3 regions of the Paenibacillus sp. E222 genome follow, and region 1 is predicted to be linked to each of the others. Evidence: riboswitches for the same ligand, from Rfam matches in the RefSeq annotation. Region 1 holds a riboswitch; each other region holds the start of a gene.

What was found. A riboswitch is a leader RNA that binds a small molecule or an ion and turns the genes downstream of it on or off. The one in region 1 is predicted to bind thiamine pyrophosphate.
Region 2: linked by a shared signal. The riboswitch ahead of tenA (thiaminase II) and the one ahead of HW560_RS19045 (thiamine phosphate synthase) in region 1 are both predicted to bind thiamine pyrophosphate.
Region 3: linked by a shared signal. The riboswitch ahead of HW560_RS00735 (ABC transporter ATP-binding protein) and the one ahead of HW560_RS19045 (thiamine phosphate synthase) in region 1 are both predicted to bind thiamine pyrophosphate.

The regions. Positions count from the first base shown of each region.
Region 1 is NZ_CP058552.1:4,198,855-4,208,943, reverse strand. Features, by position in the region: gene HW560_RS19080 (thiamine diphosphokinase) at 25-666, shown strand; gene HW560_RS19075 (C40 family peptidase) at 949-1,449, shown strand; gene HW560_RS19070 (winged helix-turn-helix domain-containing protein) at 1,589-2,278, opposite strand; gene HW560_RS19065 (MoeB/ThiF family adenylyltransferase) at 2,452-3,501, opposite strand; gene HW560_RS19060 (thiazole synthase) at 3,498-4,265, opposite strand; gene thiS (sulfur carrier protein ThiS) at 4,269-4,472, opposite strand; gene thiO (glycine oxidase ThiO) at 4,469-5,698, opposite strand; gene HW560_RS19045 (thiamine phosphate synthase) at 5,703-6,377, opposite strand; TPP riboswitch at 6,616-6,725, opposite strand; gene HW560_RS19040 (ABC-F family ATP-binding cassette domain-containing protein) at 6,790-8,340, opposite strand; gene HW560_RS19035 (hypothetical protein) at 8,473-9,456, opposite strand; gene HW560_RS19030 (hypothetical protein) at 9,443-9,994, opposite strand; gene HW560_RS19025 (hypothetical protein) at 9,991-10,089, opposite strand, start outside.
Region 2 is NZ_CP058552.1:5,432,069-5,442,157, forward strand. Features, by position in the region: gene HW560_RS24100 (ArsR/SmtB family transcription factor) at 1-142, opposite strand, end outside; gene HW560_RS24105 (hypothetical protein) at 359-634, shown strand; gene HW560_RS24110 (hypothetical protein) at 818-1,477, shown strand; gene HW560_RS24115 (TetR/AcrR family transcriptional regulator) at 1,546-2,151, opposite strand; gene HW560_RS24120 (DHA2 family efflux MFS transporter permease subunit) at 2,433-3,872, shown strand; gene HW560_RS24125 (TetR/AcrR family transcriptional regulator) at 3,907-4,341, opposite strand; gene HW560_RS24130 (GNAT family N-acetyltransferase) at 4,391-4,924, opposite strand; gene tenA (thiaminase II) at 4,975-5,646, opposite strand; TPP riboswitch at 5,768-5,866, opposite strand; gene HW560_RS24140 (hypothetical protein) at 5,913-6,200, opposite strand; gene HW560_RS24145 (NAD(P)/FAD-dependent oxidoreductase) at 6,209-7,339, opposite strand; gene HW560_RS24150 (AraC family transcriptional regulator) at 7,582-8,397, shown strand; gene HW560_RS24155 (HAD family hydrolase) at 8,394-9,035, opposite strand; gene HW560_RS24160 (DUF1349 domain-containing protein) at 9,083-9,676, opposite strand; gene HW560_RS24165 (MFS transporter) at 9,742-10,089, opposite strand, start outside.
Region 3 is NZ_CP058552.1:170,027-180,115, reverse strand. Features, by position in the region: gene HW560_RS00780 (deoxynucleoside kinase) at 112-735, shown strand; gene HW560_RS00775 (deoxynucleoside kinase) at 732-1,382, shown strand; gene HW560_RS00770 (ferritin-like domain-containing protein) at 1,477-1,938, opposite strand; gene HW560_RS00765 (MerR family transcriptional regulator) at 2,160-2,903, opposite strand; gene thiE (thiamine phosphate synthase) at 3,071-3,736, opposite strand; gene thiD (bifunctional hydroxymethylpyrimidine kinase/phosphomethylpyrimidine kinase) at 3,736-4,548, opposite strand; gene thiM (hydroxyethylthiazole kinase) at 4,545-5,357, opposite strand; gene HW560_RS00745 (ABC transporter substrate-binding protein) at 5,637-6,704, opposite strand; gene HW560_RS00740 (ABC transporter permease) at 6,824-7,669, opposite strand; gene HW560_RS00735 (ABC transporter ATP-binding protein) at 7,656-8,423, opposite strand; TPP riboswitch at 8,594-8,696, opposite strand; gene hisC (histidinol-phosphate transaminase) at 8,802-9,923, opposite strand; gene HW560_RS00725 (ATP-binding cassette domain-containing protein) at 9,948-10,089, opposite strand, start outside.

The DNA of each region.
Region 1 (10,089 bases):
ATTGATCAGGAAGGATGAAATAGAATGACTAAGAAACGAGTTGTTATTTTTACGGGCGGAAATCTCTCTCCCCAATTTCTAAATGAAATCGGTAAAGATGACCTTATTATCGCGGCCGATCGTGGGGCGTTATTCTTAATAGAAAACGGGGTACAGCCACATATCGCAGTAGGAGATTTTGATTCCATTACCGAGCAGGAACGGGAGAGTGTACGAGATCACAGCGAACGGATAATCACCTGCGATCCGGTGCATAAGGATTTGACGGATACCGAGATGGCATTTGAAATAGCGTTGGATCTCGAGCCGTCTGACATTCTTATGTTGGGTGCAACGGGCACTCGCATGGATCATACACTGGCTAACGTACATATTATGGTCCGCGCTATGCAGCATCATATTTCCTGCACTCTGCAGGATGAACACAATTATATGATGCTAACGACCTCCGAAGCTGATGTGGAAGACCGTGGATATGAGTACATCTCCCTGCTCCCACTCACTAATGAAGTAACAGGTATTACGCTGGAAGGTTTCATGTACCCGCTTGATCAAGCAACTATACGTATGGGTCAATCATTGGGGATTAGCAACAAACTGCTCGGAAAGACTGGCACCGTCTCAATCGATAGCGGGTTATTACTCATTATTCAAAGCAAAGATTAACCTTCCGCTTATACTTATTACGTTTTTGTAACCTATGATTTAGATTAAAAATAATCAAATAAAACATCAAAGACCCTTGATATATCAAGGGTCTTTTCTATATTTGTAACGTTCAAGGCTCGTCAATGATTAATTTTTTGACATTTTTAATGGTATTTTAATAAACAAACCCAAACTGTTGCGGCCCTAAGGATGATCAGGTTCCATCCAATTTCTAGGCTGTTACAAAGCTGTTATACTCACTCTAGCAACTAAACGAAAACGAATTTTGGAGGTACTCACATGAAAACAAACATCTTTGTCCAAAAGGCCGTAACCGTCGGGTTGTGCGCTACACTAGGTTTTGGAGCTGTATTAATGACGAATGCACCTGTTGCACAGGCAGCAAGCGCTTCTGTATCCACAGGACAACAAATTGTGAACTATGGTAAAACCTTTACAGGAACTCCATATAAATTTGGCGCTTCAACTTCAACTACACAAAATTTTGACTGCTCTTCATTTATGAAATACATCTTTAAAAAGTATGGTGTTGATTTGCCACGTACATCCGTTAAGCAATCCAAAGAAGGCGTAGCTGTATCTAAAGCTAATCTGCAAGTTGGAGATCTGGTCTTCTTCTCCAGCGGTAGTCGCTCCACAGGCTCCAATATTACTCACGTAGGCGTATATGCAGGCGACGGAAAAATTCTGCACACGTACGGATCACCAGGTGTAACTCTTTCCGACTTGAACTCGGGGAACTGGAAAAAAACATATATTAAAGCTCGCCGCGTACTGTAGCTCATATTTTGAAGATAAAGAAGCGAGTAGGGCCGGATCTAATGACCGGTCCTTTTATATTTACCCAATGAAATTCTCAGCTCAAACAGGAGTTATGTGGAAAACAGGCAATTCGTTAGCCGCGGCGATACGACCGCTTTTATTGGGTATGAAGCATATAACCGACTCCACGCACGGTATGAATTAATTTGACGCTCCTTCCCTTATCTACCTTTACCCTTAAATGTTTGATATACACATCTACCACATTCGTATCCATTGCAAAATCATATCCCCATACTTCCCTCAAAATAACACTCCGGGGACATGCCTCGTTCACATGACGCGCCAAGAACTCCAGCAATTCGTATTCTTTCGGAGTCAACACCAGATATTCACCTGCACGACTTACGCGACGTGAACGCAGATTAACCTTGAGATCATGCACTACAATGACTTCTTCATCTTCCTGTGATGTATGCGAGAACACACGTAAAAGATTCCGTATTCTGGCCATCATCACCTTATCGTGAATAGGTGCTTCCATCACATCGTTAGCGCCATAATCGAGCAATTCCACAATTAATTCAGGCGATATCTTGGGAGTTATGACAAGCAATGGAGAAGTAACTCCTATGTGTACGAAGGACTCCAGTCCATTTTTTAGGGTAGCTTCATGGCATCCTTCATTTATTAATATGATCATATTGAGATTCGTGAGTGTTAGTTCAGAAAGACGGTTCAGATCTGTCCATTCCATTTGCTCGACTTGGTAGCCTTCAGCACACAGTATGCCTTGAGTAGAAGATACCAGCTCGCCCCTGCCAACCAGTAATATGGATGTTTTCATTTTTTTCACCCGGCCTGTCTTATACGCTGCTACATATTTGTTGGTTTAAATTACACTTGAACTCCACAATCTTGTGACCGTTGTGTATCGCAGCATTGTTGTATAGTTATCATGCCGTAAAATGAAAAAGTCCATTCCCGGAAGGAACGGACTCGGAACATTCATTTTCTTCTTTAACCAAAGTACCGATGAACCAGCGTACGCGCCTCTGCCGTATCTTTTGTGCCATGAACAAGGACGCGACCATCCTGAAAAATGACCATCCTGTGCGCTCCAGTTGTAAAAGAAACCAAAAACGGATTAGCCTCCACGCGGCCTTCCTCCAGCTTAACGAGGCGATCAGCCGTATGCTGTAGATCCAGATTCATTCGCCGTGAAGGGCGAATCTGTACTGTATCTCTGCCACATAGTACGTCGGTTTTTTCCAAGTTTGAGGCAGAGAGGTACGGATAGTTAGCCTTTGCTCCGCAGGATGGACAATCTTCTTTCCGGGCACCATCGACGTTAATGGATATGTATTCATTTCTCCACACATCGAATGATAACAATTTGCGTCTCAGCGCACCTGAATTACCACTGAGAAACTTCATCGCTTCCGCAGTCTGATTAGCTGTAACCATCTGCACCGCCTGAGGAATAATGCCTGACGTATCACAGGTGTCCCCACCTAACGGAACCTCACCTAATAAGCAGTTCAAACAAGGTGTTTCGCCAGGTAGAAATGTGTAGGTAATTCCATAACTGCCCACACATCCGCCGTAAATCCAGGGAATACGATACTTTTGAGACATATCATTTATTAATAGCCGGGTATCAAAATTATCTGTGGCATCCATGATCAAGTCTGCATTCTGAACCAGTTCCTCCAGTTCGTCTACTCTGACGTCCATCACTTTGGCTACAACCTCAACAGTAGAATTAATGTCAGATAGGCGCTTCTTTGCTGCCATCGCTTTGGGCATTCGCTGAATGGCGTCTTGCTCGATATATAATTGCTGTCTCTGCAGGTTGCTCCACTCCACATAGTCACGATCTGCAATGGTGATATGGCCAATTCCTGAACGTACCAGCGTTTCAGCAATGCCCGTACCAAGCGCGCCCGCTCCAACAATTAATACTCTGCTGTTATTCAATCGATGTTGACCTTCTTTACCGATAGGTGCATACCGTTCCTGTCTGGAATAGCGGTCTCCCTGTTCAGAAGATCGTGTCTGATTAGTCATGTGTGAACCATTCCTTCCGCGGGACTGCTCGCTGCTGCATAGCGCTTAACGGGAATCATGCCTGCCTCATAAGCCAGTCTACCTGCTTCAACCCCCAATCGCATTGCCTTCGCCATCTTCACCGGATCTCCGGATCCGGACACAGCCGTATTCAACAAAACACCGTCAGCTCCCAGCTCCATCGCATAAGCAGCATCTTTAGGTGCTCGAAGTCCTGCATCCACAATAACAGGAACGACGGCTTGTTCAATAATAATCTCCAGGTTATAGGGATTAATAATGCCTCTTCCCGCCCCTATCGGTGAAGCCCCAGGCATAACAGCATGTACGCCGAGTAGTTGCAATCGTTTGGCCAGCATAACATCGTCCGAGATATAAGGCAGTACCGTAAAGCCTTTTTCAAGCAAAATTTCGCAAGCTTTATAGGTTTCAATTGGGTCAGGAAGCAAAGTGATTCCATCGCCGATAACTTCTACTTTTATCATATCACAAAGCCCTGACGCTCGAGCAAGTTCAGCGATTCGCACAGCTTCCTCTGCTGTTGAAGCACCCGCTGTATTAGGTAGAAGGGTATACCTTTTCAAGTCCAGGGTGTCCAGAAAGTGCTGTTTGTTGCGCTCTTCCAGATTCAAACGCCGAACGGCGAACGTTAATACTTCCGTACCTGAGGCTTCAACCGCCTGGCTCTGCACTTCCAAGTCCGAAAATTTGCCTGTACCCATAAGCAATCTTGACTCAAACGTATAACTCCCAATCCTCAACATGATTCAACCGCCTCCCACAAAATGTACAATTTCAATTCGGTCTCCGTCTCTTAAAGTGGTCGTTTCATGATATTCCCGCGTTAAAATTTGACGATTCAACTCAACCACGACGGTTTTTACTTGCAAATTAAATGAATGGAGCAATTTGTCCACACGATTTAAGCTATCTTCAATTTGCATGGTTTGTCCGTTGACAATGATATTCACTGCAACATCTCCTTTGTGTTCAAACGTTCTGGACTAAGGTCCTGAATCCCCAGCTCTTCCGAGGTTTTGCCACAAATCAAGTCAGCCATGAGGCTCGCTGTAATCGCACTAAGCAATATGCCGTTACGATAGTGTCCAAAAGCAGCGAATAAACCGGGAACACTTTCGCAAGCCCCCACATAAGGCAATCCATCCGGAGTCGAAGGACGGACACCCGCCCACGCTCGGATAAAATGGGCTTCCTTTATGCCAGGTATCCAGTTTGTTGCAGCTGCAAGCAGCTTCTGAATGCCTTGCACCGAAACGTTCATATCTGTTCTTCCAGGAAGGCTTGTTGCACCGATCCATACTTCTCCATTAGCTTTGGGAACAATATATATATCCTCTGCATACACCGTTTTGTCTGGCCTGTACCCGGCATGGTGAGGTGAAAACTGCACGGCTGCAATCTCTCCCTTTACTGGTAAAACAGGCGATTTCAGACCCACATGTCTCATCAATTCTTCACCATGTAACCCTGTAGCAATAATGACATTTCTCGATGTCATCGTTCCTATTGAAGTCTCGATCCCTTGCACTCCATTCACATCCGTATGCAAACGGACATCCTGTACACCTTCCATCACCCTTGCACCCATGGCTTGAGCCGATCTGACATAAGCCTGCGTTAAGCTGACAGGAAGAACCTCGCTCTCGGAAGGTCTGTAAAATGCTCCATACGTATCCCTGTTTAACCATGAAGCTTCCTGTTGGACAGCGACACGATCCCACCAAATATGTTCTGTAGATAAGGTAGACCATCGATTATTCTTGTAACTGCTGACCTCACTGTATGAGCGAAAAGGAGTAATAAAACCTTGCTGTTGCAGCCCCATTTCAACGCCGCTAAGCGCACTGATTCGTTCCTTCTGCTCATGAAGCAAAGCTCTGCTCTGCCGGGCAAGCTTTGCCATCACAGCATGAGTAAATTCCTCACTGTCAGCGGCAAGCATGCCTGCGGCTGCACAGGAAGTTCCACCAGCGATCCGAGCACGCTCAACCAGAAGAACGTCATAACCTCGGGTAGCGAGTTCACATGCGATAGCACAACCGATAACGCCTCCGCCTACAATAATGGTTTCTGCATGAAGCTTGCCTCGAAATTCTGCTCCAACTTTACTCCTCGATACTGTGCCTGGATGATACCCTGAACGATTCCCGCTTCGGCTTCTTGCTTCCTTTCTCATGGCATCATCTCCTTGGTTCGGCGTATTTCTCTGAATCCGTAATCGCCAGTCGCAATGCAGCGGCAGCCAGTTCCGGCTGATCATTCGTCCAAATCGACGAAATCACAGCGGCTCCACGGGCACCAGCAGTTCGAATGGCAGCAATATTCTCCGTTGCAATCCCACCAATCGCGATGACCGGAATTGAAACTTTAGCGCATACCTCTGCTAACGAAGCAAGTCCCCTGGGCTCGAAATTTGGTTTACTGGGTGAGGCATATACATGCCCGTAAAAGAGATAATCCGCTCCACGTTCTTCTGCAACTTTTGCTTCTTCCAGAGAATGAACCGATACTCCTACGCGAAGCCGATTGTTTCTCCTCAACACATCCTTATCGTATTTCCGAATAACTGCTTGACCCCAATGCACACCACCAAGCAACGCATGATGATCAAGCTGAGTGGAGCCATTCAGAATGATTCGGTTAAATGGGACACCTCGTGTTCTGAGACTTTGCGCCCAATACATCTGTTGCTCAAGGGGCAGCTTTTTTTCCCGTATGTGGATATAATCGACCCACCGCCATATATCCTTAGCAATATTCAGAAAAGAGTCCAAGTCTCCTGTACCTGGTGAAACCACATGCAGTTCGAATAATCGTGTTGTTAACTGTTCGTGGAAGATTTCCGTCCTGTTCACCCTCCTCTTGTATGATTTAAGCGGATATAAAACAACAAAAAAGCCACTCCCGTAGGGGAGTGGCCACGAATTTAGAATTCATGGATCAACTGAATGACTGTCGCATGGGATTACTCTATATATACATAATGCATAACAACTACAGAAACCAACATAGTCGCAACGCTGTATACTTAGAAACCGCATGAATCATCTTGCAGGCCATATCGCAAAGTTATCGATAACGCCCTTTGTCATTAGCTGAAACGCGCCACTTCCCTACGCTGGTATGATCCAGATCAGGTACAAAGGGTCCGGAATCGCATTCTTCCATCTCAGCCGCATCGTGCGGCCCCCCTAGTGTTCATATGAAGCTGTAGCCTATGTTACCATAGACACCTTTTTTTGTCACCGTACATTTCCATTTATTACGTTATTGTTTCTCGGACCAAGCTTCAACATCCCACGTTTTGGTAACCCAATCTTCATAAAAATCAGGTTCATGGGATACGAGCAGCACGGTACCCTTGAATTCTTGCAAGGCACGTTTCAGCTCTGCTTTGGCCGTTACATCCAAATGGTTTGTAGGCTCATCGAACAAAATCCAGTTACTTTCACGCATCAGAAGTTTACACAAACGAACTTTGGCTTGTTCACCACCACTAAGCGCGTTAAGCGGACGGGTGATATGCTCATTTTTCAATCCACAACGTGCGAGATGCCCCCGGACTTCATTCTGTGTCAGATGAGAAAATTCATTCCACACATCTTCAATCGGGGTAATGTTTCCTGCACGTACTTCCTGTTCGAAATAGGCTGTCTCCAAATAGTCACCCAAGAAAGTCTTACCGCTGATTGGTGGGATTTTTCCCAAGATGGTCTTGAGCAGTGTGGATTTACCTACACCGTTACAGCCAACAATGGCAATTTTCTCGCCACGCTCAATCGTCATCGTCATTTTGGGCAATAATGCATACGAATATCCAATTTCAAAATCAATGCCCTCAAAGACGGTTTTACTACTCGCCCGGGCATCCTTGAATTTAAATGTGGGTTTGGCCGCTTCGTCTGGACGATCGATCCGTTCGATCTTGCCGAGCTGCTTCTCACGGCTCTTGGCACGACCGGAAGTAGAAGCACGGGCTTTGTTCCGCTGGATGAAATCTTCCTGCTTCTTGATATACTCCTGCTGTTTCTCATAAGCATCAATATGCTGCGCCTTATTCATGTCGGCCATTTCAAGGAATTTGTTATAGTTCGCTGCATAACGCGTCAACTTGGCAAATTCCAGATGATAAATAACGTTAACGACCTCATTCATAAACTCCGTATCATGCGAAATCAGAATAAACGCATACGGGTAATCCTTAAGGTAACGCGTCAGCCATTCAATGTGTTCCACATCAAGATAGTTCGTTGGCTCATCCAGCAAAAGAGCAGTTGGTTTTTCCAGTAAAAGCTTGGCAAGCAATACCTTCGTACGTTGACCACCACTAAGCGCGGCAACGTCACGATCCAGACCGATGGCGGACAAGCCCAGTCCATTTGCCATCTCTTCCACTTTCACATCAATCAGATAAAAGTCACCTTGCTCCAATTGCTCCTGAATGTCACCCATTTCTTCCAGCAACAATTCGAGTTTGTCCGGATCGGCGTCTGCCATCTGATCGGTAATGGACATCATTTCTTTTTCCAACTCAAGCAAGGGCTGAAACGCATCCTTAAGCACATCACGAATCGTTTTTCCAGGTGTGAGCTTGGTATGCTGATCCAGATATCCATAACGAACTTTGGGGGTCCATTCGACCTTCCCTTCGTCCTTTAACAATTTCCCGGTAAGGATGTTCATCAGTGTGGACTTTCCCACACCATTAGCACCAACAAGGCCTACACGCTCTCCGGCAAGTAAACGAAAAGATACATTTTTAAATAACGTGCGGTCTCCAAAATTATGACTCACGTTCTCTACTGACAATAAACTCATAAGATGAGGTTGCTCCTATCTATTGGACATTACTATCGTTCCGAAACCCTATTTTAGCACAGGTGTCGCCTTTTCTGAAAGTAATGCAAACATCTCATGCAACCTCGCTTTTATATTTCATATAAACTGCCTTTAATTATTTGAACAGCTATACTCAAAATACCCTTGCGCTGCCGCTTGTTTGGCATTTGTAAACACTTCTTCAGCTCTGTAACCATTGTTACATGTGGATGGGTAATAGTATTTAATCGCACTTACCGGATCAACTCCGCCAACAATCGCCGTTTTCTTCACCAGTCTGCCACCACCAATGGCATAGTTGTTAAACTTTTGATTACCTACAGGAATTCCCTGAATAAACGCCATAAGCCCCGTGTCATTAATTGAATTGTACCAGTCTTCCTGAGAAATCAAAGGCATGGTAAAGGTATAGGAAACACCATTCCTTCTTGCAAACTCATTATGACGGTTAATAACATCTGCCAAATCTTCCTGCACACTTGTCACGATCCGGCTTCGTCTGACCTGCTCAAACGTCTCGGCATTCTGAAGCAGGGGGATTTGCGTGCTGGAGGCCAATTCTTTCTGGAAACCCTCCACCCACTTGCCCAAACCTGCGTCATAGGCATACACATACCCATCGAGTGTGAAATTAATACTGTTACCATTTGAATCAGAATATGTATAGGGCTTTTTGGGACTCCAAACTTGCCGGAATGACTCTTCAAGTTTTCCGGTCATTTCTGTTTCGATCGCAAAAATATAATAACCATCATAATCCAGCACGACTAATGCTGGAATGTAATTGAACATGGCCCGTATAGCAGCAGGATCATTTAAAATCCCCATATTTAGCGCCATTGTTTGGGTAAACGTAGCTAAGGCGAGCTCTTTGTCCGCTTTTACAAATTTGGTCGAATCATATCCTGCTTCATCGTTTTGCTTCTCATTTTGATGCATCACAGCCCCTGCATCCAGTACGGCACTCTGAAGTGCCATCTTATACCGATCGCTTAAATATTGAGCCTCTTGAACACTGTTTGTATTGTGAGAGATAACCCAGAATATAGGTGAAAAGATAAGTACAAATACAATGGAGAGATCAGTAATCTTCATTAAGCACCATACCTCCATATGTGGTAAACACCGCCGCAGCCTGTGCAGACCCGTTCAACCACTCACGAATCAGCATGGCAGGTGTGCGATTGGTATTTTTGATGGTTACTGTGAAGAAATCCCCCATTGCCAGTGTATATCTGCGCCCAGGATCGTCTAAAGCCTGCACACCGGACGAAGGAAACAGCTTTGCTTTAATTTGGGCTGCATAGTAGCCATCTTGTACAGTTTCATAGGTACCAGAGAATGTGCTCTGATCCATTGGATCTGAGTAATGAGGAACATATTTTTTGTGCAAGTGCTCCATAGAAATCTCATAGACGTTCCCCGTTCGAGCCATCTGTTCTTCGAACTCTGCATACATGGCAGGGGAAATGTATCCCTTTGTTCTGACCGCATCAACAAAACGGGTAACCGTCTGAACTACGGTCATACGTGCCATGTCATCCTGTCGATCAGCAGTTTCTGCTGCCGGGTAAACATAAAGCAAAATCACTGCCAGCAAAACAGCAAGCAGCTTGGATGCAGCATTAATCAAGGTGTACTGGCCTCCTTCCAAAATGCAATCTTCAGCAGTTCGCCAGCCTCACTTCTTATGAACTTGGGTGTATACGATGCAGCAAGCTGGACAGG
Region 2 (10,089 bases), 1.2 Mb from region 1:
GCAGGTTAAGTGCTTCGGCAATTTCGATAATGTTTAATTTGTTGATATTTAAAAGCTGGAGAATGTCAATCCGGGAACGAGTTGACAGGGCATGTGTTACAGTTACCAGTTTTTCCGGGTCGTTAAAGCTGAGTTCCAGCACGTATTTGCTCTCCTTTGGAAAATATTAATTAAAAATAATTCTACTGAATAAGAAGAATAAACACAATGTTGCCATGAGTAAATTATGCTTGCGAAAGAAAGCATTTGAGAACATTTTCCACGTAATCTTTTCTATAGTAAAGGCAATGAATAGAAGTAATCTGCATTTCTTGCATTTATTGCATTTCTTGCATTTCTTTCGAAAGGAAGGTTAAACGTGATAAGTGAAATCAACAGCTGGATTAGGCATATTGCTTCTAACTATATATTGATTATTGCGGCAGCTTTCATTTTCTTTGCGATTAAGGCTGTAATTGGATTCTATACCTACAAGCATTACAACAAACAATTGGACCATCTTCACCATAAAGTCGATCTGCTCATTCAGGAGCAGCAGCTTCTCGCTCAGCAGTTTTCCGTTCCTAACGAAAACAGAGAAATAACGCAAAAAGAAGACCACCTCGAGTCTTCATCGCAAACTCCTCTAATGTGAGCTTCTATCTTTTATCCATTTTTAACCACATGAGAAGCAAATGAAAGCATCATTTATACAGGATTACATACAGTCAGGGATGAACATGTCTAAACTTAATACGTGGACCATATGGTTTACTATGGTATGCTTGAACACTAGACTCATTCTTTGCACATCGGGGTTTCGTTCGGGAGGGATACAGTGAATTGGATACGTCCAGTGAATAGAGGGGAATCTGTCTTTAAAGTTAAAAATAATCGCATTATCTACTTTGCAAAATTATCTATTCCACTCAATGCCCTTATCGCAGTTGGAAAAATATTTTTGGGAATCTTCTCGCTCTCCTTCTTTTTATGCATTAACGCCTTTTATAATATCGGCATCGCTGTTGCCAAATATTACGCAGCAAAAGCACATGAGGACTCGAATCTTACTGATTCCAGCCCGGAGGATATTCTAAAGAAACAATACGCTGCATACCGATTTATAGGCAATATTGTACTCGCTTCAAGTGTGGTCTACATCATCTATTGCAGCAAGTTATTGTTCTTTACAGGCAGTAGGACGCATTACCCTCACTATGTCGCCTTCATCATCGCTGCCGTTACTTTTACTGAGATCGCCGTTTCTCTTGGGGGCGCCATTATGGCGAGACGGAATAATGAACCGGTCATTGAAGCCATCAAACTGACGAACTTCTCCTCATCATTGATCTCACTTTCATTAACACAAACTGCAATTATGTCATTCTCATACAAAGGAGATCCTACCTTTTACAATGGACTATCAGGCATCTTTTTTGGTGCTCTCGCAGCACTCATCGGACTCTATATGATATTACGAACTCCGACAGTAGAATAGCCCTTTTATAATCTGTTGAAAAGACATCCGCGTATAGTTGAGCCTGACTATAGCTGGATGTTTTTTTGTTAAATCAAATCATTGTAAGAATACGCACGAATTAATGAGAACTGTTTAGCTAGAAAATGCGGTGCATAAGGCATGTCATTGCGAAGCCAGGATACAATGGTACCAATCAGGGCGGAGGAACTGTACCAGATGGCGATCTCCTTATGAATACCCGCTTGTGCAAGAGAGTTCCCCAGCTCCAAGCTTTCGATCTTGGCCGAAACGAGTTTCGATAGCAATTTCAACAGCCTCTCCGTAAAAATAGGCGTTCGTCTGGAAGCGAGAACGACGCGATAGAATTTGGAATGGTCAGCAAAGTGTTCAAGCAATTTCACTAGCACTGGCCAACCATCGTCTTTGGCAGCATCCTCAAATTGAGGAGCATGTTCCTCCACAATGCGTTCAATGTTCTCAATCATCTCATCCGCCATTTTCTCCATCATGTCTGTGATATCCCGATAATGCAGATAAAAGGTCACCCGATTGATCGTCGCTCGTTCTGCAATTCGATTGACGGACAATTTCTCGATGTCCATTTCCTGCAACAGATCTACAAAAGCATCACGAATCAACTGTCTTGTACGAAGTATACGAGGATCTGTAGCAGACTTCTTATCGTTTTTCATGCAAAATCACTCCTCAAATTTTGAAAATTACAATTTTAAATGATCAGTCGTTTATTTCCGAATTAGACGACATATTTTATTATTTCGTAAAATAAGCAACGAAAATACCCAAAATCGTAAATTGTAATCTGCGGGAATATGTATATAATTCAATAGATACAATGTAAACTATACAACACGTTGTAAATTTAGTCACGTGTGGATTGAAAGGATGGAATGGATTGAGTCAGGCTAGATTAAAAGAAAGAGATGACGTAAAAAAGGGCCCCATACTGTTTGTTATGATTTTGGGTGCATTTCTTGCCACATTGAACCAAACCGTTATGAGTGTGGCAACGCCGGAGCTGATGGGTGATTTTAATATCTCAGCAGCAACAGCCCAATGGTTTACGACAGGCTATATGCTGGTGAATGGAGTCCTCATTCCCATCACAGCCTATTTCATGCAACGCTTTTCGACACGGCAATTATTTCAAGCTTCGATGTTTATTTTCCTCATCGGTACGATTATATCTGCCCTTGCGAGTAATTTCGGTACATTGTTAACAGGACGTATGGTTCAAGCAGCCGGTGCTGGTATTATCATGCCATTGTTGATGCATGTCATTCTTACCTTGTTCTCTCCTGAGAAAAGGGGGGCCGCGATGGGTATGGTCGGTTTTGCCATCATTTTCGCTCCGGCCATTGGGCCAACCCTTGCTGGTTATATTCTTGAGCACTACACATGGCAAACGATGTTTTACGGGATGATTCCCCTAACCGTTATTGTTATTGGTTTTGCGTTTGTATATCTCAAAAATGTATCTGAACGGGTCAAACTCAAATTCGATACGCTCAGCGTGCTGCTGTCCACGATTGGATTCGGCGCATTGCTGTATGGCTTCAGCCGGGCGGGAAGTCTGGGATGGACAAGTGCAGAAGTCATCATATGCCTTGCAGCAGGAGTTGTTGCTCTTGGACTGTTCACATGGAGACAGCTCGCGTCAGCAAATCCCCTGCTCGATCTGCGGGCTTTCAAGTATAATATGTTCTCTCTGACCACGATCATTAATATCGCGATCACGATGATCATGTATGCCGATATGATGTTGCTTCCTTTGTACCTCCAAAATGCACGGGGTTACACGGCATTGGAGTCCGGATTATTATTGCTTCCAGGAGCGCTTGTCATGGGCTTCCTGATGCCAATAACCGGTAGATTGTTTGACCGGTTTGGTGCAAAATGGCTGGCGATTATCGGGATGGTTATCACGATCGTAACCACTATTGGTTTCATTGATCTAACCGATTCTACCAGCTATACCTACCTTGTATTAATGTCAACAGGTCGTCGAATTGGTATGGCCTTGCTCATGATGCCGATCCAAACTGCAGGTTTGAATCAACTGCCTCCAAGACTTGGGCCACACGGTACAGCAATATCCAACACCGTCAGACAGGTAGCCGGCGCTGTGGGTACTTCATTGCTTGTAAGTGTAATGACCAGTCGCACAACGGCACATGTACAGGATATGGTGGCAACGGGGGCAGCCAAAGGCTTAACCCAGCAGCAGTTGGGAATGGAATCCATGATCCAGGGAATTAATGATGCTTATGTTGTCATTATCGGCATTGCCGTTGTCGGATTGCTACTTTCCTTCTTCATCAAACGTACCAAACAAGCAACGGAGGAAGACTCCAAGCAGCCTGTAAGACAAAAAGTCTCGATGAATACAAATTAAGAACAGCATTTACATGAATTACATCATGTAGAGCCTATTGTATCGTATACCAAAAGCGGCAGATCAGGACCCTAAGCTTTACGTCCAATCTGCCGCTTTTTTGTGTATGAAATAATAAAATAAACCGTAGCCTCTCCACTGAAGTGAGAACTTCCGCGCTAACGTAGAATAACTCCACAACCAGCTTTGTTTCTGGCAACATCATCGGGACCATAATCTGATCCACCAGTAGATCAAAATCGGAAGCATAGCTTTGGCTCTCCAAATCTTTGCGAATCATCATGTCTTCCTGTACACGCTGCTCCAGAATGGCAAGAATACAATCATCCTTTGAACCAAAGAATTTGTAAAATGTTCCTTTGGACACACCTGACTCGTCTAGAATCATTTGTATGGAAGTGTTGGTTACTCCATGTTTCTCAAAGAGCACAAGTGCTGAGTCCAATAACATTTGTTTCCGTTTATTCATAAGTTCCCTCTGGATGAGTTAGGCGGTTCACGTTACGATATTCAACACTCTACTGCAAATCCACTGCAAACATCACATGTTCCTTCCAAATTCCCTTGATTTTAATATTCTGACGGTCCGTTTCCTGGAAGCCCGCTTTACGCAACACTCGAATTGATCCGGCATTGTCGGGAAGTGCACCTGCCTCCACTCGTTTTATTCCCCCGTCATTCACGGCAAAATTAAGTGCTAGCCGCAGAGCTTCACTCATGTATCCCTTACCATTCTGGGCCTGATCGAGCACATAACCAACAATCCATTTGCTGATGGAATCCAGTTCAAGTTCGAACAGAGAGATCTCCCCAATAAGCTCATGCGTATGGTTCAGGAAGATCCCGAAAGAGTAACGTTTCCCTTCTTCCCTCGCCTTGTTCCAGCCTTCAAGAAGGGCTAACTGGCCCTCCAGTGTATAGAATGTCTCTGATCGTTCACTTGCCGATATCTCTTCGAAAACAGCCCGGTTACGGAACTGCAAATCCAGCAGTGTCGGCGCGTCCTCCACGTTCAAAAATCGTAAATAGATGCGTTCCCCATGATTGTTCATCTGTATGTTCATCCTTGTCTCTGGTTGTAATAGATTTGAGATTTCATTCATCAGAAGTACGAGAGTTGCTGATTATAAGCCATATCCCAGAACAGATATTCAAATTCAACACTTCTTCTAAATATGTCTTCAATGGCCTCCAGTTCCTGCTCGGTTTTATGTTCACATAATGCATCCAATGTATCATAGAACCATTCGAATGAATCGCGGAATTCATCACTTGCATAATTTTCGATCCACGTCTGATAGAAATTGCCCTCTAATGAATCTCGATATTGTTCTTTTAATCTTGTTGCATAGTCGTAATACGTCCACGCACATGGGAAAATGACGGCGATGATTTCGGCAACACCACCTGTTTGTGCAACACTCATCATATTCGACGTATACGCCTTGTTGTACAGAGATGGTTTGACCGTATGATTTTCATCCAGCGTAATCCCAAATTCCTTCATATAATTTCGATGCAAATCCATTTCTTCGTACAGAATAGCGTGTTGAATCACCGTAAAGTTCGTCATCAGTTTTTCATCTGTCGCCTTCACCGCGCCCATGGCAAAAATCTTCGCATATTCAATCAGATAGGTATAGTCCTGAAGAAGATAAAACTTAAACGCTTCCTGATCCAGTGTGCCTTTCCCCATTTCGTGTAAAAAAGGATGGTTGTATCCATCTTCCCATACGATTCTGGACTTATCTTTTAACGTTCTCGAAAATGACATGATCATTGCTCCTTTTATTAAAATCATAATGTCCCCGCTTCACACCCAGCTATCGCGTTCTGTCCCCCAAAATGCAGACCAAAAAGCCCTTGACCTATTTTCGGCAAGGGCAAAATAACATGAGTACATGTCATTTGCTCCCTACGTCAGTATTAACTAACAGGTTCAAAGGGTCAGGTTTTAACCTTCTCAACTGCGAACAGTCCCCCTGCAAATAGCTCAGGCTTATTACAACATGTGTTTTTCCAAATGTCAAACTATTCCTATTAATCTTCAAGTTCCCCTAAATCTTCTTGCAAGTTCTTAAGTCGTGTCCGGATGGTCTTAATCATACTGTGTACCTTGTTTAACTCAACCACTAATTTTTGCTCATTAGAGATGTTCGTTGCTGATGTTGAATGATCTGGAGACTTCCTTAACTGATCTAAATCCGATTCGTATGCCCGCCGCTCTTCCTCGGCTTTTGCCAATTCCTCCTCGGCGATGCTAATCTGGTGCTCCAGATAAATGATGTCTGAGGAGTTGCCGTGAGTTAAGCGCTGTGAATACGTCATAGTTCACCTCATTTCTGATGATCCATTGCTTTTCCAAGGTCATATGGCTGAATATCGATATCTAACTCCATACCAAGAGCCAACTTGGCCAGTTGACTTCCAATAAAAGGCCCCATCGTTAAACCGGAAGCTCCAAGCCCGTTGGCTGTAATCAAACCATTCCAACCTGGGACAGCACCCATTACCGGAAGAAAACCTGGTGTAAATGGACGAAATCCTACTCTTACTTCCTGAAACGTGCTATCAGCTAAACCGGGAGCCAGTTCCAATCCTTTATTCAAAATTTCCTGCATTCCGCCTGCGGTTACTCTTGTATCGTATCCTTCAATATCATTTTCGTGAGTCGCTCCGATCACAATCTTCTGTTGATCAAAGGCTAACAAATATTGATCCGAAGGAGGCATGACTACAGGCCAGTTCCCAGTGTCCTTTCGATCGTGAACCTGCAAGTGCATAATTTGTGCCTTCTGATAATGAACCTTAAAATCAATGCCCAAGGGCTTCAACAGTTCATTAGCCCACGCGCCGGCACACACAATTACCTCGTCAGCCGATATGACTTTACCGTCCACAACCACTCCAGTTACTCGGTCCGATTCATATTGAAGTGTCGCGTCTCCATCAATCAGAACCGCTCCATTACGCTGTGCCGATCGGATTAAGGCATCACGCAGTGCACGTCCATCGATACGCGCAGCACCGCTGATGTATACTGACTGAAAGCTCTCCTCCAGAAGAGGAAAACGCTCATGGGTTTCTTTTGCATCCAGACAAGTAATATCCGCAATCTCTGGTGCATCTTCTTTACGAAGGTGTGCTCGCTCCTGCATCTTGTTGATTTTCTCCACATCCGTATGAATACTAAGAGCACCCACTTGAGCGTAACCTGTTTCCGTTTCCCCTTCGCTCTTGAGTTCTTCAATCAACCCGGGATAAAAACGTGCACCCGCCTTGGCGAGCTGATACCAATCCTGATTGCGGCGCTGAGATAACCAGGGACAGATGATCCCGGCAGCAGCATCCGTAGCCTGCCCTCGATCTTTCCGGTCTATAAGAAGAACTTCCGCACCCCTTTTTGCCAATTGATACGCTGTGGAAGCCCCAAGAATTCCTGATCCTACGACGATGACTTTCTTCATGACTGCATCCCTTTCCTAAATCACTGTATCCATTATAGCGTATACTATATGGTCTGATAATGGCAAAGCATCGACATGATGATACGTGTTCCTAAAAGGTTTTCGATAAGTGGTTCATCGAAGTGAATAGACCGTTTAAATTAATGTCATTTATGTAATATAATTCAAATCATGTTTCTTTTAACGCTGTATCTTCGCCATTTACGCACACGACCTTTAACGAAATGAGGAATAACACAACGATGCCGAAACCTAGTACGGGGAATTCACTGGATACCGATATGCCGCTTATGATTACAGGTCAAAATCAGCTGACTGTAGATGAATTAATGAATTGGAACGGTCATTCACGGGATTACAGTATTGTGCAGTGTATCGGGGGAACAGGGAAAATCACAGCCCAAAATCATGAGTTTTCAATTCGGGAAGGAACAGCTCTTATTCTGTTTCCAGAGGTGACATATCGTTACGACAATCTGAGTGATTCATTGTTGTTCGATTGTCTGTCTTTTAATGGCTATTTATTGCCCCGGTTTCTGCATACCTTGCAGATCGGGGAGCTGCGCGCCTTCAAGCCGGATGGAATGCTTCATATCCTGTTGCATGAAATAACGTTGGCGCTGCAGTCCCGACACAAGGATCAGATCTGGCACGTATCCGCATTGCTGTACATGCTTCTGGTCAGGTTAACTATTGATGGCGATCGTTATGGTACTTATGAACGCTCGGATGCCCGATTAAAGCTGGGCGGACTAGTTACTTTTATCAAGCAAAATTATGATCAGGATATCTCGCTCTCCATGCTGGCTCAGCAAATGGACGTCACCGAGCAGCATTTGAATCGGATATTCAAAAAGGAATTCCAAATGACTCCGCTTGATTATCTGACACGATATCGGTTATTGAAAGCGAAGGAAATGCTTGTCCATGACGCCGGAATAACGGCCCACGAGATTGCTCGGGCTGTCGGTTTCAACAGCGCCAGTTATTTTGGATCCGTATTCAAAAAATATGAAGGGATCTCTCCTATTGAGTTACGCAAGCAATACCAGGGTTAAAGAATCTCCATCGTAATCTCTGCCAGCGAGGTTAACCGCAGATCATACTTCGAGAATTCCAAATTACGTGTTACCTCGTTAGGCACAATGACACAGCGAATTCCCGCGGCTTTGGCTGCCTTCAGTCCATTCGGCGAGTCCTCGAACACAACCGCTTCGGATGCCCCGATCCCGAGACTCTCCAGAGCAAGCAGATACAATTCCGGGTCCGGTTTGACCCGCTTCACATCCTCAGCTGTATGAATAACATCGAATAGTTCGAAAATGCCGAGTGTACGCAAATAACCATGAACCCAATCCCGGGTAGAGCTGGAAGCAACGGCAAGCCCAATCCCTTTTTTACGGGCAGACTGGAGCAACTCATGCACGCCTGGAAGAATTGCTGCCTGTCCAAGGTAGGCTTCGTATTTCTGTTCAGAGAGTAACTTGATATGATCGTGATCGATCGGTTTTTGCAGCGCTTGCTCCAGATATTGAAAAGGATGAAATTCTTCAAACGATGTCCCTACATTTTTCGACCAAAGCTCCAGGCCAAGTTCAAGTCCATGCTCTTTATAAATATCGCGAAAAGCATAGAACCAAGGTGTCTCCGTGTCCACAATCAGTCCATCAAAATCCAAAATAAAAGCTTTTACCATTCCGCTTTTCTCCCCCCAATGATCAGCCGATTAGCAGGGAGATGGGCTTAAAAGCGTGCAGTCACATCCGGACGGGTAACATTCATCGATAAAAAGTGACAGGTGCATCCCGTTCCGGCTGGTGACTGTCCAACAACTCCAGCCCGGATCTCCCCCTCTATTGGCATGCCGAAATATCTAATTAATTTCCACTCCACCCCATCGGGTGAATAAAAGAATGAAATGCAGTCCTCCACTTTACGTATGCGCAGATAAGGATTGGTTACGGGAACTTCAACCGAATTGCAATCGTCGGATGAACCTTCCTTCGTTACTACCGACACAATGGTAGCCGCTTTTCCATCATATTCAAAACAAAGCTTGCACCAGTTTCGCTCATCCGCCATCACCATCAAACATCCGGAATCATATTGGTGTTTCATGTCCACGGTTAGCTGGGTCGTCATTTCAAAATCGTTAGGCACCGGCATCGACAGAAATGGCGCGGTTGCACGGATATGCTTACCCGCCGGGTCCTGGAAAAAGTCCGTATCAGCCTGAGCTTCTACAATTAGAACGCCTTGATCGGTATAAGACCAGGTCTTCGGCTCATTAATCCAGTTCATTTGGTTTCTTGTTTCTGTTGCAAATACGTTTGTCATTTCTATGCCTCCCAGGTTCATTTTCTGTATTATATATTCGTTTCATATACAGAAAACCCCTTCTCCTACATATTTTTGTAAGTGCTAATCACTTGGGAGTGTTTCTGAGGATCAGGGAGGAATAACATAATGACCATGAGTACGATGTAAAGTGCAAGAATGACACTGAACAACAGCACGGGATTATAGTGATACAGCAGACCTGTCAGGTAACCTGATGGAATCGCTGTTAATGTCATGACCGTCTGCACGGCCGAGAACATATCCGCTTTTTCATGTGTACCCAATCGGTTCATAAGCAGTGAGTCCCGGTACGTTTGCAAGATGAAATTGCCTGCCGCCAGTACAATTAGAGTCAGAAATAACATGGCTATATTCCCCGCAGGTATCAACAGAAAAAGTATTGCCCCCAC
Region 3 (10,089 bases), 3.5 Mb from region 1:
CTCATTTTATACATAAAATACTGGCCTTCCCATCATCCAAGCTGTGATACAATAGGTGGGGTCTATATAGAAACGGAAACACGCATGAGTACGAGGAGGAACTGAATTACGATGAAATCAGCCCCGTTTATTGCCGTGGAGGGTCCGATTGGTGCGGGGAAAACAACGTTAGCAACGATGCTTTCTCAGGAATTGAACCTTCCGCTGGTCAAGGAGATTGTAGAAGAGAATCCCTTTTTGGCTTCCTTCTATCAGGATATAGATGAGTGGAGCTTCCAGCTTGAAATGTTTTTTCTGTGTAACCGGTTTAAGCAACTGGAAGACACAGGCGTGCACTATATTAAGAAGAATACCCCCGTCATTTCGGACTATCATATCTATAAAAATATGATTTTTGCCGAACGTACCTTAAAAGGAACGAAACGGGACAAATACCGTCAAATCTATCATCTCTTAACGGATGATTTACCGAAACCCAATTTGGTGCTTTATATTGAGGCTGAACTCGATACATTGATGAAACGTATCAACAAACGCGGACGTTCTTTTGAGCAGGATATGGACCCCGCTTATATGGAGCAGTTAATTGCAGATTATAAAACAGGTATGGCCTATCTGGCCAGCAGCCCGAATCGGCCAATTATCATTAAGGTGAATGCGGAGCAGCTCGATTTTGTAGAACATCCCGAACATTTCAAACAGATTGTTAATCAGGTAAAGGAGTATATCACATGAACAACTATGGCATTCCGGCCAATGCGTTAATTACGGTAGCAGGTACCGTTGGGGTGGGCAAATCTACGCTAACAGCGGCACTGGCAGAGCGTTTGAGCTTTAAGACTTCGCTTGAGCAAGTCGACCACAATCCCTATTTGGAGAAGTTCTATCATGACTTCGAACGTTGGAGCTTCCATTTGCAAATTTATTTCCTGGCAGAGCGTTTCAAGGAGCAGAAGAAAATCTTTGAACTGGGCGGCGGATTTGTACAGGATCGTTCTATCTATGAGGATACAGGTATCTTTGCACAAATGCATGCGGATCAGGGTACAATGTCGGCTACGGATTTTGAGACGTACAGCAGTTTGTTTGAAGCAATGGTGATGACACCGTATTTCCCTCATCCGGACGTGCTGATTTATCTGGAAGGCAGCCTGCCATCCATTCTGAATCGGATTACGGAACGCGGACGGGAGATGGAGATTCAGACGGACCGTTCTTACTGGGAGCATATGCATGAGCGCTATTCGGTATGGATTAATCAGTTTACGGCCTGTCCGGTACTGCGGTTGAACATTGATGAGTATGATGTGAATGACCCAGCATCGGTGGATGCCATTTTGGCGCAGATTGCTGCTGTCATTAATCCTTCCAAGAGAGCTTAAGTGTATATATAAACTGTCTTTTGACAAGAGATGATGAGAGTTATATCGTTTTCCCCTCTATGCCAGCGAAAGCTTCTAGAGGGGATTTTTTTCGTTATTTGGTAATAGGAGAATTCTCAAAAGATGTTTTTGACTTATGCTTTGTTAAGTAATACAGGAACCAGACGGCATGTCTCTGTTCATCCGTTGCTGCACGGCGAAACGTTTCCTTAATGTAAGGGTCATTTGCTTGATCTGCGACTTGTGAGTAAAACTCAACCGTATTTTGCTCATCATTAAAAGCATAATCTATTCCCGCAAAATACTCTGATGGACAATCCGGAGAGATTTGGACCGTAGGTTGCGTACCTGTTAACGAAACATAAATAGCGGTGAATTTTTGAAGATGCTCTAGTTCATCAAGACGTATCTCCAGAATACGGGCTTTTTCCACTTCTGAGGGTGCCAATTCTGCCAGTTTTGCGTAACAGGCAATTGCTGAGGATTCTCCATTAATAGCTTTGGAAATTTGCGCTAACAGCATGTTGTCATTCCGGAAATAGGGAACATAGTACATGGGGAGTACTCCTTCCAAACACGTTTTAACCAGAATATGCGGTTATTGGGCGGATGTTCCTATTTCTTAAAGTGCCCATCGTCATGCTTATGACTTATGGACACCCCCTTTTTAAATGCATATAGTAATAGGTAGCTTTGAGTGATATCCCAATTGTTTAAGAAAGTTAATGTTGGTTGACACCGGTTGATACAAAATCGTAACTAAAGCTTAACGCTTGATTAACTGTTTCGACCAGCAAAAACAGCCATGGCATCCCTCATAAATACAGCCAAGCCTTCGCCGAATTGATCAATATTACGTGTAAAACGTTCGTCGTCCACGTACATTTGGCCCAACCCTCTGAAGACTTCAGGAGGATAATTGCCCATGTTGTTCAGATAGCTATACCATTCCGAGATTCCGGCTTGAGCTTCGGCAGAGTTTGGATCCGTGTGACGGATTGCTGCAAGACGGGTGTAGATTGAATTCATTTGATCGGATAGAGCTTTTTGCTCCTCAGGAGACTGCTTGTGTAACTTTTGATTAGCCTGATCCACCGCTTGGTCTCCCCAACGTTCCCTCGCTTCCTGTTCATACGGATTATGACTGAAATTAAACCCTTCAAATTGTTCTTTGGCTGTCATCTTAATTTCTCCTCTCACGTGTTGAACCGATTTATCAATGGTGGCGATCATTAGGTCCAATCGTTGGCGTTTCTCCAGCAAAATACGACGGTGCATATTCAGGGCTTCTTCTCGATCAAAAGATGGATTGTTTATAATCTCCTTGATATCTTTCAGAGAGAAATCGAGTTCTTTAAAAAATAAAATCTGCTGCAGCATTTCCAGATTGGCATCTGAATACAGTCGATATCCGGCAGAAGTCACTTCGTCCGGTGTTAACAACCCGATCTCATCATAGTGATGCAGTGTGCGCACACTAATCCCGACAAGTTCGGCCACTTCTTTTACTTTCATGGCCATGATGGAAACCTCCTTACACCATCGATTGTACAGCGTCACGTTACGTGAGAGTCAACAGGTGAAAATGAAAAAATAAGATGCAGGCGTAGAAGCTGCATCTTGAGAATGAGTGTGCTGCACGAACTATTTGGTGCAGCACACGGGCTGGCGGTGCAGGGAGCGCATGGCTACGCCTGCATCCCGCGCACCGCCGCAGCGAACTGCGCAGCCGCTGCGCGTACATCGGCCGCGCCCGCGATGGCGGAGATGACGGCTACGCCGTCGGCTCCTGCCGCCATCACGGCGGCCGTGGTATCGGGCGTAATGCCGCCGATACCCACCACCGGAACTGCGATGCCTGCGGCGCGCAGTTCGGCAACCCCGGCGGGGCCCAGCACAGCGTGGGCATCCGCTTTGGACCGCGTCGGGTACATGGGCCCGACGCCAAGATAGTCGGCGCCCGCCTGCACTGCACGGCGGGCTTCCAGCGCGGAGTGGGCGGATACGCCAAGCATCCGCCCTTCTCCGATGCGGGCGCGTACCAGCGCCGCGTCCGCATCGTCCTGGCCGACATGCATACCGTCGGCCTCCACCGCCACAGCCAGCTCCACATCATCGTTCACGATGAACGGTATCCCGTGCTGGCTGCACACCTCGCGAAGCCGCATCGCAAGCGTGATGCGTGCTTCGCCAACCAGAGCGCCAGTTCCTTTTTCCCGGAACTGGAACAGCGTAATGCCGCCAGCGATGGCTTGGCGCAGCACTTCCACCGGGTCACGCGTCGTATTCACGCTGCCCATGACCAAATACACCTGCATCGCACGTCTTACCGCTTCTGCATCCAGAGGGCGCATTATTGTTCACCCCGCAGTCTGCGCTGATACGCAAAATGATTCGTCGGCCCATGTCCGGACCCAATTCCCAGCTCATCTTCGATGGCTGCCTGAATGAATGCTCGCGCGGTGGTGACGGCAGCCAATACAGTTGAGCCCTTCGCCAATTCGGCAGTAATGGCTGCAGAATACGTACATCCCGTTCCATGGGTATGCCTTGTCACCACCCGAACGTTCTCCAGATAGTGAAAAGACCGCCCATCATAAAGCACATCGACAATCATGCCACTTCCCTCATCATGACCACCTTTCACCAATGCATACGTGGAGCCCATTTGCACGATTCGTCTTGCGGCTTCTTCGCGCTGACTCAAATTCATAATAGACATTCCAGTAAGAAGCTCGGCTTCCGGAATGTTCGGTGTCGTAATCAGTGCATGAGGCAGCAGCTCTGTAATTAGCGCCTGAACGGCCTCCTGTTGCAGCAGAGGGGCGCCGCCTTTGGCAACCATAACCGGATCGATGACCAGATTGGACCAGCCGTATTGCTGCCTTTTCTCGGCGACCAGTCGAATAATTTCGGCACTGTAGAGCATGCCCGTCTTCACGACTGAAGGTTGAAAATCATCCCCGGTCGAATCCAATTGTTGAGCGATACCTTCATATGAAATAGGGAAGACGCCCTGCACACCTGTAGTATTTTGGGCAGCAATAGCCGTAATCACAGTCATGCCGTATACACCGAGCTCCTGAAAGGTCTTCAGATCAGCTTGAATTCCGGCGCCACCACCATTATCGGAACCAGCAATCGTCAAAGCCTGTGCAATACTCATTGCGCACCTCCATCAATCTGACGAACCTGTGCCCGCTGCGCAAGAACGTCAGGTGTCACTTGAGCCAGTTGATTCAGCAATTCGATCTGGAAGCTGCCCGGTCCCAGGTCAGCGGTACGTTCCGCCGCAATCTCTGCAGCAACGCCATAGAAAGCTAGAGCTTCCACAATACTTTCCAGCAGGTCGTCTCCCGGTTTCGCAATGGCTGCAAAAGTACCAATTACCGAGCTGAGCAAGCAGCCTGCACCTGTCACTTGGGTAAGCAAGGCATGTCCATTACTCGTCAGGAACGTCGTTTGTCCATCCGTAATGACATCCTCGCGTCCGGTAATGACGACCACACAGCCGAGTTTTTGTGCTGCCCGTTCCGCTATTCCAATTCGATCGCCCTCGCCTTGACCTGCATCCACACCTTTGATGCTCCAACGCTCACCGATGACATTGGCGATTTCCGCCACATTACCCCGCAACACCGTGAGGCGAAGCTCACGAACGAGCATCTGAACGGTTTCTGTACGATAGGCGGTTGCGCCAGCACCAACCGGATCGAGCACAACAGGCACGTTATTTGAATTGGCGGATTGACCAGCCAGGCGGATTGCCTCAACTACCTTTTCGTCCAAAGTGCCAATGTTCAGTACAACTGCTCCTGCCATCTTGGCAACATCAGCGACCTCTTCATGCGCATAGGCCATAAAGGGAGATGCACCTAGTGCGAGCAAACCGTTGGCTGTAAACGGAGCGACGACAATATTCGTAATGTTATGAACAAGCGGATTTTGTGTACGAACACGTTCCAGGTAAGTCATATGAGTTCCTCCTTATAAATAAGCAAATTAATCAATAAAAGTGGCAGGGCAGGATGGCCCTTATATATGTTGTTAATAGGGGTTATTAAATGATGGGAACAAAAAAGCTATTCACGGATAGCTACAAAGTGCATATAGAAAGCTTAATTAAAATTCCTATCCTCGATAAAGATTCTATTCGTAGAGTGATTGAATTCTGCAGCTACTCATGTGGGCGTCATCCGAAAATGAATATACAACTTTCAAAATCTCTTGATCTTCACCCAGCAGTCGAGTTTCCTACTCACCCTGCAAATTGATAAAAGCATCCTCAGCCTTTACGGAATCCGGAATCAGTTCACTTTGAACCAACCATGCCCGTACGTTTTCCCAAGAAGGGGCGTCCTGCCTGCCAAACGGCTGACCTTCTTCATTCATCAGCGGCAGTAAAATATTCAGACTTTTGGTTTCGATCTCCGGGTCAAGAGGAGACGTTTCGTTCTCATGTGCGAGCAGAATGTTCAGCGCATCCTCGGGGTGCTCTGTTACATATTTCTGTCCATCCTGTAATGCTTTGATGAAGCGGGTAAGCTGATCCTTTTTCGCTTCAATGCCCGCATCACTTGCAGTGAGGACCAGTTCATAATAATCAGGTACACCGTAATCGACGGGATTGATCGATTTCATGGCATGACCTTCCTTTTCCAGAATCAATTGTTCATGGTTAATAAAACCACCCATAATGGCATCTGCCTGCCCGGAAGCCAGGGAAGGGATCAGGTCAAATCCTACATCGACCAGATTCATCTTGTCGGGATTACCGCCATCCTGGCTGATCATGGTACGCACCATTGCTTCATACAGGGGGATTGAGGAATAGCCGACCGTCAGCCCTTCAAGATCTTTTGGCGATTTCACTTTACCGTTGGCTTCGGTTAACAGATGCACGAGCGGATGCCGAACGACGGCTGCAATCGAACGTACAGGAATGTTTTCCCCACGCGCGAGCAAGATTTGCGGCTGATAGCTCAGCGCCAGATCGATTTTCCCGGCAGCAACAAGCTTGAGTGAGTCATTGGTATCGGCAGGCATCTGAATATCAACATCCAGACCTTGATCCGCGAAGTAACCTTTTTCCTGTGCAGCATAGATGAAGGAATGCACTGCATTCGGATACCAATCGAGCATGATGGACAGCTTGTCTTTGGATGCCGATGACCTCTCGGACGCAGATGATTCTGTATCTTTTGCATTGGAAGTTGAATCTGTAGCAGGTGTGTTGGTACCAGTATTTCCGCATCCGCTGACGATCAGCAACAGGGTCATGAGCAGAGTGGGGAGCAGGGAGTAGATATGTTTTTTCTTCATAGCTTCAAATTCCTCATTTCCTTTTATCTGTTTAATCATTCATAAGTTTTACATTCCTGAGATGGGATAACGCTGCGCTGTAATTTTTAGTCGATAGCAGGGGGATTGGGCAAAGCACACTAAGTCTGTTTTGGCAGGTCTGCCTCCGGAAATGATCCAGCTTTTCTTCTACCTGCATGACGTGGTGTACCGAATCTTCTCTCCATCCATGCAATGATTACAAACAGCGCGATACCGAGCAGGGATAACAGCACAATGGCGGCGAACATGGCGTCCGTGTTCATATTGCTCGACATTCTGCGGCTGAAGTACCCAAGGCCCTTGCTTCCACCGAGCCATTCCCCGATCGTTGCACCGACCACACAATACACCACAGACATTTTCATTCCCGAAAAGAAGGAGGGAAGGGCAAGTGGAATCTGGAGTTTGCGGAAAATATCCCACTTGCTGGCCCCCATCGTCAGGAGCAGTTCACGCTGCTCCGGATCACCCTGGCGCAGGCCATCGTAGGTGCTCACCACAATCGGGAAAAATGAGATCAGGAATACCACCGCGACTTTACTCCACAGCGTGTAGCCAAACCACAGGATGAAGACGGGGGACAAGGCAATCAGCGGGATCGTCTGACTGATCACGATGAAGGGATATAACGCTTTTTCAATCGACTGATTCATATGCATACCCGTTGCAAGTGCAATTCCGGCACCAATGGACAAGCCAAAGCCAACGACAACCTCCATCAAGGTAGCGGGCAAATGTGTACCCAGCAGAAGGTGGCGATGCTCATACAGGGAACGGACAATCGCCGTCGGGGCTGGAATGATGAAGGAAGGCACCCATCCCATACGCACAATCCACTCCCAGAGAGCAAGCAGCAGGATCATGAGCAAAAGAAATAGACCATAACGGGCAAGCCAACCTCTCACGCTATACTTCGTGCTATCTCTCAAGTTACCGTCTCGCATGCAATTGTTCCTCCAGTCGTCGTCTCATCTGAACGAGAGCGGGTTCGTAGATCATGTCCGAATGTCTTGGACGCGGCAAAGGTACCGTCAGATCCAGCAGCTGTTGGCTATGGCCCACCGGAGTTAACAGGATAATCCGATCACTGAGCAGCAGGGCTTCTTCAATGTCATGCGTGATGAACAACACGGTTTTGCCCAAGCCTTCCCAGAGCTCCAGCAGCCAGCGATGCATCTCACGTTTGGTCAGGGCATCGAGTGCGCCGAATGGTTCATCCAGCAGCATGAGCTGGCCACCTGTCAGCAACGTACGAAGCAGCGCGACACGCTGGCGCATGCCACCTGACAGCTCGTCCGGGTAAGCATGCGCGTGGCCAGATAAGCCAAATCGGTCGAGACCGGCCAGAATGTCCGCTCGAATTCGTACCTTATCCTGCCGACCTGGAGCAAGTTCAGCGGGGAGCATGCAATTCTCCATGACGGTTCGCCAGGGTAACAGGAGGTCCTTTTGCGGCATGTAGGCCACCTGCCCCAGTCGCTTTCCTTCCTGAACCCAAGGAATATTAATGGTTCCGTGGGTTGGCTCAAGCAGGCCTGCCAGCAGCTTGAAGAGGGTGCTTTTACCGGAGCCGCTGGAACCGATGAGCGAGACGAATTCGCCTTTGGCTACACGCATCGACACATTGGAGAGCACGGGGGAATCCCTTTTTCCCGGGAAGGCGTAGCTCATGTTATGAATGGTTATGTCGTTATCCATCTCGATCCGTTCCCCTTTATTATTCAAACTTCAAACTGCGTGATCTTTAATTACACCTTCTGATCTGCCCGAAGAATGCGAAAAAGACCCACCCATTTCCGGAGAAATGAGTGGGTCTGTAAGTTCAATTCACATTAAATTTCATCATCAACATGAAAAAATCCGCTTACTGAGAGGCCGCTCCACTTCCCTCCGCTGGTATGATCCAGATCAGGTTCAAAGGGTCCGAATCGTTCGATTCGTCTCAGCCGCAAGGCTCCCCTAGTGCAATGATTAAGATATGCAGTTGTGTGTTCAGCATATATCACATGCAAGCAGAATGTAAAGAGGGCGGCTTAAAAGAAGTGTGCGTAATGAGAGTTAGGAAAGTAACCTATTCTAATCGTTTGAATGTAACAGTGAATCAAGCTCACTGATCAGCCGGACAATCTGCTCAGGTGTGCCAATCGTAATCCGAAGCCAGGTAGGCATACCGAATTCGGCACCGCCGCGGACAGAGATACCTCTGTTCAACAATTCTTTGGTAATCGGGCCGCTATCCTGCAACAGATCCACCATGATGAAATTGGTTTCGGAAGGGATGTAGGGTAATTTCCACTGATCAAAGGATTGCATTAACGTTTCACGTCCCTGACGATTGTATTGCAGGCAATGAGAAACAAATTCATGATCATCCAGGCTGGCCGAAGCAGCGGCTTGGGATGTGGCTGTCAGACTGATGGGCAGCTTGACCCGGTTAATGCCTTCAATGATGCTTTCATTCGCGATGCCATATCCAATACGCAGTCCGGCCAGTCCATATATTTTGGAGAAGGTCCGCAAAATAATCAGATTATTATACTGCTCCAGCAGCTTAACCGTATCAGGGTAATCTTCACTTTCCGCGAATTCATAATACGCTTCATCCAGGACAACCACGACATGGGAGGGAACATGTTCGAGTAAATCAAGCAGGGCATTTGCCGTGAAAATGGTTCCGGTCGGATTATTCGGATTGCACAGCCAGATGATTCGGGTAGAAGTATTAATCCGCTGCCGGAATTGCTCCAGATCCAGTGAATGGTTGACCAAAGGCACTTCATGAATGACCCCGCCTGCCAGCAGCGTAGCGCCCTTATACCAGTTAAAGGAGGGCACCGGAATGAGTGATTCCTCCCCGGGATTAAGATAAGCTTGGGCGGTAAGGGTGAGGAGCTCGAAAGATCCACTTCCAAATACCAGTTGGGAAGTACGAACCCCCAGACGTTCCGCAAGTTTGTCACGCAGCAGTTGGCTGGAACCGTCGGGGTATTGAGCCAAAAGATCGGAACTCAGCGATCTGACCGCTTCTGCTGCCAGCGGAGAGGAACCAAACGGATTCTCGTTTGCTGCGAGTCGATCCACACTTTCCAGTCCCAACTCCCGCCGGATCTGTTCCATGGATTTAGCAGGCGTATAAGCCGGAATTTGATTTAACAGGTCTTTAACAGGAGGAGAGGGAACGGGTGAAAGGGATTGCATAATCATGCCTTCTTTCCAGTGGAATTAGATCGAGAATGATATCTGTTTCTGGGCAATCTGCTGTGGTGTCTCTTGTGGAGGAGTCAACAAGCGATTCAGAATCAGGTTTTCAAAATGAGCAAACCCGCTGTCCCGAACGCGTGGCCGCTCCAGCGTAATACGGGTA